Regions from separate parts of the Microbacterium neimengense genome, predicted to be linked through region 1. Evidence: riboswitches for the same ligand, from Rfam matches in the RefSeq annotation. Region 1 holds a riboswitch; the other holds the start of a gene.
What was found. Region 1 has a riboswitch for thiamine pyrophosphate ahead of ACYVJS_RS09355 (ECF transporter S component). Riboswitches for the same ligand answer to the same signal wherever they lie in the genome.
Positions count from the first base shown of each region.

Region 2: another riboswitch for thiamine pyrophosphate. It lies ahead of thiM (hydroxyethylthiazole kinase); the one in region 1 lies ahead of ACYVJS_RS09355 (ECF transporter S component).

Region 1 is NZ_BAAGRK010000003.1:1,346,589-1,350,994, forward strand. It holds gene ACYVJS_RS09340 (SLC13 family permease) at 1-575, shown strand, start outside; gene ACYVJS_RS09345 (PPOX class F420-dependent oxidoreductase) at 610-987, shown strand; gene ACYVJS_RS09350 (D-alanyl-D-alanine carboxypeptidase family protein) at 1,007-2,605, opposite strand; TPP riboswitch at 2,643-2,753, shown strand; gene ACYVJS_RS09355 (ECF transporter S component) at 2,746-3,384, shown strand; gene ACYVJS_RS09360 (ABC transporter ATP-binding protein) at 3,381-4,406, shown strand, end outside.
Region 2 is NZ_BAAGRK010000015.1:53,676-58,081, reverse strand. It holds gene ACYVJS_RS10780 (bifunctional hydroxymethylpyrimidine kinase/phosphomethylpyrimidine kinase) at 1-587, opposite strand, end outside; gene thiE (thiamine phosphate synthase) at 584-1,231, opposite strand; gene thiM (hydroxyethylthiazole kinase) at 1,228-2,037, opposite strand; TPP riboswitch at 2,029-2,120, opposite strand; gene ACYVJS_RS10765 (GNAT family N-acetyltransferase) at 2,132-2,575, opposite strand; gene ACYVJS_RS10760 (NAD(P)-dependent oxidoreductase) at 2,572-3,480, opposite strand; gene erm (23S ribosomal RNA methyltransferase Erm) at 3,477-4,310, opposite strand.

The DNA.
Region 1 (4,406 bases):
GCACCCTCGTGATCACCGGCATCATGGTCGTGCTGCTGGCGACGGGAATCGCGCCGCCGGCGGTGTCGGGCCTCGCGGCGGCCGGTGCCCTCGTCCTCACCCGCGTCGTCACGCTGCCCGCCCTGTATCAGGATATCTCGTGGACGACGCTGGTGCTCATCGCCGGCATGATCCCGCTCTCGGCCGCCTTTCTGCAGACCGGGGCCGCGGAGGTCGTGGCCGACGGCGTCCTCCGCGTCGTGGGCTCGGCCGATCCGCACCTCGCGCTGCTCGCGGTCTGCGTCGTCACCGTCGTTCTCGGCCAGTTCATCTCGAACGTCGCGACGGTGCTGATCGTTGCGCCGGTCGCCACGGCGATCGCGGTGAACCTCGGGGTCAGCCCCGTCACCTTCCTCATGGCGCTGACCGTCGCGGGCGCGGCGTCCTTCCTGACACCCCTCGCGACGCCGGCCAACTTGATGGTGCTGACCCCCGGCGGATACCGGTTCGGCGACTACTGGCGCCTCGGACTTCCGCTCGCCCTGCTGTTCCTCGCCGCGGCCGTGCTGTACGTGCCGCTCATCTGGCGGTTCTGAGCCGACGCCTATCCGGCTCTGGCAGGCTGAGGCGGTGATCACCGACGCAGCGCGCGAGTTCCTGTCCGAATACCACCTCGCCACGCTGTCGACGCTGGACCGGCAGGGCCGCATCCACTCGGTGCCGGTCGGCATCACGTACGAGGACGGCATCGTGCGGGTGATCGGCTCCCGCGGCACGCAGAAGTTCCTCAACGTCGAGCGCACCGGCCGCGCCAGCGTCAACACCGTCGACGGTCGTCGCTGGCTCAGCTTCGAGGGGTCGGCTCGCGTCGTCGAGGATGCGGATGCGGTCGCCCACGCCGTCGACCTCTACACCCGTCGCTACCGCGAGCCCCGTCCGAACCCCGACCGGGTCGTGCTGGAGATCACCGTGGAGCGCGTGCTCGGCTCTCCCGACTTCCGCGCCTGAGCGCCGTCGGCCGGATCGCTCAGACCAGGCCGAACAGCTCGAGCGGGTGCGTCAGCCGCCACCAGGGGCTCGGTCCGTCCACCTCGCCGTCGAGCACGACGTCCACCGTCGATGCGTTCTTCGGGCCGGTCGCGACGAGAGACCCGACGACCTCGCCCTGCTCGTGCACGTCGCCGAGGTCGAACGAGGTCGCCAGCGACGCGGCGGAGCCGTTCCACAGCACCACATCGGCGTCGGACGCGGTCACGATCGGAACGGTCGTGCCCCAGCGCGTCTCCACCCGTCCGACCATCGTGCCGGCCGCAACCGAGGGCGTGAGCTGCAGCTCCTGCTCGACCTGGGCGAACAGCGCGCGCGTGACCGCATCCCGCGTCTCGACGTCGGGCTGTCCGAGCGTCGCGGCGTAGATGCGCACGGTGGTGTCGCCGATCGTGACGTCCTTCGCGGCGAGCAGGTTGTACGAGTCGAGGGTGCCCGTCTTGAGGCCGACGACGCCGGGGTCCGCGAGCAGGTTGTTCGTGTTCTCGACGAGGCCCGCGCCGGGAAGCTCGACGGAGGACGTGCGCACGATCTCGGCGATGACGGGGTCCGCCATCGCGCGCTTGGCGACCTCGAGCAGAGCCTCGGGGGTCGCCGTGTTCTCGGCCTCGATGCCGGCGGGGCCGGCGATCGTAATCCCCGCCAGGCCGTGCGCGGCGAGCCAGTCGTTGGCCGCCCGTGCATAGACGGCGTTGTTGGGCCAGATGGTGTCGGCCAGGCGGTCGGCGTAGTTGTTCGCGGAGCCCATGAGCATGCCCTGCAGCATCTGGTACTCGGTGAGCGTTCCCCCCACGGGAACATCCAGCGCCGATTCTCCGTTGCGGCGGTACGACCAGTATTCGCGCTCGTCGGCGGCGCTGAAGGCGAACTCCCTGCCTTGTTCGCCTGTCGCCAGAGGCATCTGGTCGAGGACGACCATCGCCGTCACGACCTTGGTGATACTCGCGATCGACCGGGCATCGGCGCTGGACGCGATGGCGGAGCCCACACCGTCGACGACGACAGCGGCGCTGCCCTCGCCCGGCCACGCGCCGACTGCCGCTGCCGCGGGTGTGGGCTCGACGGCCGACGCCTGCACGGTGGGGGCGATCGCATGCAGCGGCCAGAGGAGAGTGGTGCCGCAGTACGCCGCGATCACGGCGACGATCAGCGCGATCGGAACGAGGACCCCGGGGCGCCACGGGGTGCGGCGCGGGGCGCGGGCGAGCAGGTCCGCGGCGACCGGGGTGAACGACGCCGCGCCCGCGGCCTCGAGCTGCGGAACCGCCTGGGACACGCGGGTGACGGTGATCTCATCGACCCAGCTCAGCGCCGTGGTCACCGGCGGCACCACGACCGGCACCGACGCGGTCGCATCCTGCGCGGGAAAGTAGGAGTTCTCCATCGCGGTATCCGTGGACGTGTCGTCGAAGCTCGCGGCCGCGATCATCGCCGGAGTGGATGCCGCATCCGCCGGTACGCGCGGCACGTCGATCTGGAGGTCGTCGGGCGGCAGCGGCGCCTCGTCGACCGGCGGCTCAGCGCGTCCGCCGCGGCGCAGCGAACGCCGAGTGGGCGGGGTCGGGCCAGTCACGGTCACTCGCCTACGGTAGCGCGAGCTGCGGGTCTATACTCGGCACGTCAACCACGGGAGTCCGGTGAGCCGGGCTGAGAGGAAGCGGATCCACGCTTCGACCGTCGAACCTGATCCGGATCATGCCGGCGCAGGAAGGAGCATCAATGCACACGTCCACGTCCACATCCGCTCGTCCTTCTCTCACGTCCAGGTGGCGCTGGCGGGTCGTCGACATCGTCGTCGCCAGCGTGATCGGCGTCGCCGCCGGCGTCATCTTCTGGGTCTGGGGTCAGGCCTGGACGCCCCTGAGCACCGCGCTCGCGTTCCTGCCGGGACTCGAGGGGCTCCTCGCCGGCGGCTGGCTGTTCGCAGGGGTGCTCACCGCCCTCATCATCCGCAAGCCCGGCGCCGCGCTGTACGGCGAGGTCGTCGCCGCGGTCGTCTCCATGGCGCTCGGCACGCAGTGGGGCTTCACGACGTTCATCTGGGGCGTGGTGCAGGGTGTGGGTGCCGAACTCGGCTTCGCGCTGTTCGCCTACGCCAACTACCGGCTCTGGGTCGCGCTCGTCTCGGGTGCGCTCACGGGACTGGCTGTGGCGCTGCTCGACACCAACTTCTCCTCCATCGCCGCCTACGACGCGGGCCCCCGCGCGATCTACTTCGTCTCGGCGATCGTCTCGGGCATCCTCATCGCGGGGCTCGTCTCGTGGCTGATCGCCCGTGCGCTCGCCGCGACGGGAGCGCTCGACCGGTTCGCGTCCGGACGTCAGGCGCGCATCGTCGAAGCCGCCGACGCGGCGTGACTCCCGGCGCGCGGGTCGTCGGCCGCGGGTGGGGCTGGCGGCACGCGGGTCGCAGGCGCTGGGCCGTCGCCGACATCGACCTCACGATCGAGCCCGGCGAGCGGGTGCTGCTGCTGGGAGCGAGCGGTGCGGGTAAATCGACGCTGCTGCGCGCCTTCGCCGGTGTGCTGGGCGGCGACGAGGACGGCGAGGCGGCGGGGGAGCTGACCGTCGACGGCCAACCCCCCGCATCCGTCCGCGGCGTCGCGGGCATGGTGCTGCAGGACCCCGACGCGCAGGTCATCCTCGCCCGCGTCGGCGACGACGTCGCGTTCGGGTGCGAGAACCTCGGAGTTGCGGCCGGCGAGATCTGGCCGCGGGTCGGTGAAGCGCTGGATGCGGTGGGGCTGTCGGTGCCGCTGGACCACCCCACATCCGCGCTGTCGGGCGGGCAGAAGCAGCGGCTCGCGCTCGCCGGCGCGCTGGCCATGCGCCCGAAGCTCCTCCTGCTCGACGAGCCGACAGCCAACCTCGATCCCGACGGCGCTCGGCAGGTGCGGGATGCGGTCGCCGCCGTCGCCGCCCGCACGGGGGCGACGCTCGTCGTCGTCGAACACCGCGTTGACCTGTGGGTCGATCTCGTGGACCGCGTCGTCGTGCTCGCGCCCGAGGGCGGGGTGCTGGCGGACGGCGTTCCCGCCGACGTCTTCGCCACGGCGGCGGATGCCCTGACGCAGGCCGGGGTGTGGGTGCCGGGAGTTCCCGTCGAGATCACCGGGCGCCCGCGCACAGCCGAGGCATCGCCGCTCGTGGTCGGCGCCGGCCTCGCGGTCGGGCGGCGGATCGGACGCCGCGAGGCGCTCGCGGCCGCATCCGGGATCGACGTACAGCTGAGCGCGGGACGGGCGCTCGCGATCACGGGAGCCAACGGCGCCGGCAAGTCCACGCTCGCGCTCACCCTCGCGGGACTGCTGCCGTCGATCGGCGGCGAGGTGCGAGCGGCGGATGCGTTGGCCGCCGGCGTCGGACCCGATCCGTCCCGG
Region 2 (4,406 bases), on a different contig from region 1:
ACGATCTCCACGAGAGCGTCTGGAAGTCGCTCACCCGACAGGTGGCCGCCCTTGGCGAGCACGCGTACGCCGTGCGCGCGGGCGACGTGAGCGGCCTGGGCGAGCACCTCCTCCCAGGTCGTGGCCGCGGGCGAGCCCGCGAGGATGGCGAGCTCGGGAATGTTGGGGGTCACGAGGTCGACATCGGGCAGAAGCCGTCGCAACGCCTCTTCCGCATCCGCATCCAGCAAGCGATCGCCGCTCGTCGCGACCATCACCGGGTCCAGCACCACGATCGGCGGTCGGACCCGGCCGAGCCAGGCGGCTACCGTCTCGATCACCTCCATGGTGGCGAGCATGCCGATCTTCACCGCATCGATGCTCACGTCGTCGGAGACCGCGTCCAGCTGCTCGGAGAGGAAAGCGACCGGCGGCACGTGCACCGAGCGCACGCCGTGCGTGTTCTGCGCAACGAGGGCGGTGACAACGGCCATCCCATAGCCGCCGTTCGCGGCGATGCTCTTGAGGTCGGCCTGGATGCCCGCGCCTCCTGTCGGGTCAGTGCCGGCGATGCTCAGCACCCGCGGAACGGCGCGTCCGGCGCTCATGCCGCATCCCATTCCGCACGCAGCATACGAGTGGCGCCGCCGGGATCGCTCGCACCGCAGATGGCGGAGACGACGGCCGCACCCGCGGCGCCGGCGCGCCGAAGCGGCCCGATATCGGCGGCGGTCACACCGCCGATCGCGACCGCGGGCAGCACGCTCTCCGCGACCAGCCGCGCGAAGAACGCGTGACCCAGCGGCGGCGGGGCATCTCGTTTCGTCGTGGTCGTGTGGAGCGCGCCGATGCCGACGTAGTCCACGACGCCGCTCTCGGCTGCCGCCGCCAGCTCCTCCGGCGTCGATGCGCTGAGACCGAGGATCGCGTCGTCGCCGACCAGCGACCGGACGACGCGCGGCGGCAGGTCGCTCTGCCCGACGTGCACCCCCGACACGCGAGCGCCCGCCTGGCGGGCCGCGAGGAAGACGTCGACGCGATCGTTGACCACCAGCACGACGTCGTCCGGGAGCACCTCCGAGACACGCATCGCGGTATCGAGGAACTGGCGAGCGGAGGACTCCTTCTCACGCAGCTGCACCGCGGTCGCGCCGTTCACGGTCGCCTGTCGCACGACCTCGACGATGTCGTGACCCGCTGCCGCAGCGATGCCGGCATCCGTCACGAGATAGAGCGAGAGGTCCGCGTTCACGCGATCACCGCCCGCGTGCGCAGCGTGACGGCGTCGAGACCCGCGAGAGCGTCCAGGAACGAGGCGGCGAAGCTCCCTGGCCCCGACGAGCTCTCGGCTGCGACCTCCGCGGCCACGTTGTAGACCGTCACCGCGGCGACCACCGCCGAGAAGCGGTCCTCGTGCGCGCCCGCGAACGCGGCCATCACTGCACCGAGGGCGCAGCCACCGCCGGTGACCCGCGTGAGCAGGGCATCGCCGTTGCTCAACCGCGCTTCGCGATCGCCGTCGGTCACCACGTCCACCGCGCCCGACACGGCGACGACCGCGCCGGTCGCCTCGGCGATGCGCCGGGCGGCGGCGACCGCATCCTCGACACCGTCGGTCGCGTCGACTCCGCGGCCTCCCGCGCCCGAGCCGTCGAGAGCGATGATCTCGGATGCGTTGCCGCGCACGACGCTCGGCCCTGCCGCGACAAGTTCGGCGGCGAGCGCGGTGCGCACCGACAGGACGCCGATCGCCACGGGGTCGAGCACCCAGGGAGTACCCGCATCCTGTGCGGCCGCCACGGCCTCCCGCATCGCCTCCCGCTGCTCCGAACCGGGTGTGCCGAGATTCACCAGCACACCCGAGGCGATGCGCGCGAACGGCCCCGCCTCGTCGGGGATGTCGACCATCGCCGGCGCAGCTCCGAGGGCGAGCAGGACGTTGGCGGTGAAGCCCGTGACCACCGCGTTGGTCAGGCACTGCACGAGAGGGCTTCGCTCGCGCACCGCCTCCCGAGCCCGGATGCTGGATTCGATCAGGTTCTCTGGCGCGCGCGTCATGTGCGACATCCCTCCGCTCGTACTGACGAGATCAGGTTCGACGGGTGTGATCTCAGCCCCGTGGGGCACCCCGTGTCGTATGTGTGGGTCCAGGTTAGCCGAGCCGGCGCTGGAGATGGAGGATCGGATGCGGCTGCCCCTCGCCATCCACGGCCGACCGTGCCACCTCGACGAACCCCAGCGCGGCGTAGAAGCGCCGTGCGCCCGGGTTCTCCTCGTTCACGTCGACTCGCAGTGGAGCCGCTCCCTCGGCGACGCGCGCGACGAGCGCCCTACCGACGCCGCGTCCGTGCCTGGCGGGGTCGACGAAGAGCATCTCGATGGCACCGTCGCCGCAGCCCAGGAATCCGATGATCGTGTCGTCCTCGACCGCGACCCATACCTCCGGCATCTGCGAAAGGTAGACGCGCAGCTGCTGCTCGTAGAGGTCGACCTCGGCCGAGGTCAGGAAGTCGTGCGTCGCTTCGACCGCCGACCGCCACACCTCCACGAGGCGCGGATGATCGGATGCTGCAGCAGGGCGGCTGAGCACCGTCATGATCGCTCCTTGTTCTTCTCGTCCGTTCGCGGAGGTCGGGCGGCGAGCGCCTCGATGACACCGATCATGTCGAGTTCGCCCCACCCCGCGTCGACGGCTTCCTCGTACAGTCGCCTGCTCGCGGTGATCAACGGATGCGCGGAGCCCGCCGCGCGGGCTGCGTCCTCGGCGAGCCTGGCGTTCTTGAGCACATCGGCGATCGCCGCCTGCGCCGACAGGTCGCCGTCGGCGAGCTTCTGCGCCTTGCCGCGCGACACCGCCGACGCCATCGGGCCTGCGGCGAGCACCTCTCGGAGCACACCGAGGTCGGCGCCGGCACGTTCGGCGAAGTGGATCGTCTCGGCAAGACCGGTCACCATCGTGATCAGATACGTGTTCACCGCGAGCTTCATCGTCAGAGCCTTCGGGATGTCTCCGCACCGGAATGTCTGCGCGCACATCGCTTGGACGATGGGTTCGACGTGGGCCAGCGCGTCGGGCTCCCCCGCGAGCATTCCCACGAGCGTTCCCTCGATCGCGGGACCCCGCGATCCCGAGACGGGCGCCTCGACGTACCGGCCGCCCGCCGCGGCGACGTCGTCGGCCAGTGCCTGAGAGAAAGCGGTCGTGAACGTCCCCATCAGGACGACGGTTCGGTCGGCCACCAGCCTGCCGAAGTCGTCCGTACCGCGCCCGAGCACGGCATCGACCGCCGGCTCGTCACGCAGCATCAGGATGACCGTCTCGGCCGCGGCGAAGACTCCCGCGACGTCCGCGGCGGCCCGCGCGCCGTGCGCAACCAACTCGTCTTGCGGTGCCGCCGACCGCGCCCAGACGACCACGTCGAACCCCGCCCTGACGAGATTCGTCGCCATGGGAACCCCCATGATGCCGAGCCCGATGAATCCGACGGTCCGTGCGCTCATTCCTGTCCCTCCCGCGTGTCCATCCTGCCCGCACCGCGCATGGAGCGGGTCTCATCGAGCACCTCGCGCACGGCGCACTCCCGCCACAGCCGCGACCAGTGGTCTGCACTCAGATCGCGGGGCAGCGCGTCGGGGGCGATTCCTACCCCATCCAGTCGACGTCGCGCGGCGGGTCGGGGCATCCGACCGGCCGCCGCAAGGATCGCCGCCATGCCTCGCCCTCGGGCGGTGAAGACATCGCCGACGAACCGCTCATACGCGCGCCTGTCGGCATGCGAAACGAGAGGCGCGGGGCGACGAGTGATCGCGAGAAGCCCGCCATCGACCGACGGCGCGGGGCGGAATGCGCGCGCCGGCACGCGCCCCTGCAGGGCGAACTCGAACCACGGTGCCGACTGCGCGGTGAGGAGGGTTCCGCCGCCGATCCCGGCGCGCTTGCGGGCGACCTCCCACTGGGTGAGCAGGATCGCGTAGCGCCACGTGGGTCGTTGCAGCAGTCGACGCAGGATCGGCGTCGTGAGGTGGAAGGGGATGTTGCCGGCGATGACAGGCGCGTCGAGCGGATGCCGCAGGACATCCGCGTGCTCGACCTGCACGGAGGGATGCGCGCGACGAAGGGCGACGACACAGCGCTCGTCGATGTCGATCGCGGTGAGTTCGCGGCCGAGACGTGCAAGCCCTGCGGTGAGTGCGCCGCCGCCGGCCCCGATCTCGAGGATCGGTCCCTCGGATGCTGCGATGAGCGAGACGATCCGGTCGATGGTGGGTGGGTGGACGAGGAAGTTCTGGCCGAGTTCGTGGCGGCCGCCGTGAACCGAACGGGTACGCATGAGCGCTCCAAAGGAAGATTCGGAGCACCCCGGTGAGCGGGTACGAAGAAGGACGCGCTGCCGGGGTGCGAGGACATCCCGGAAGACGGCGCGATC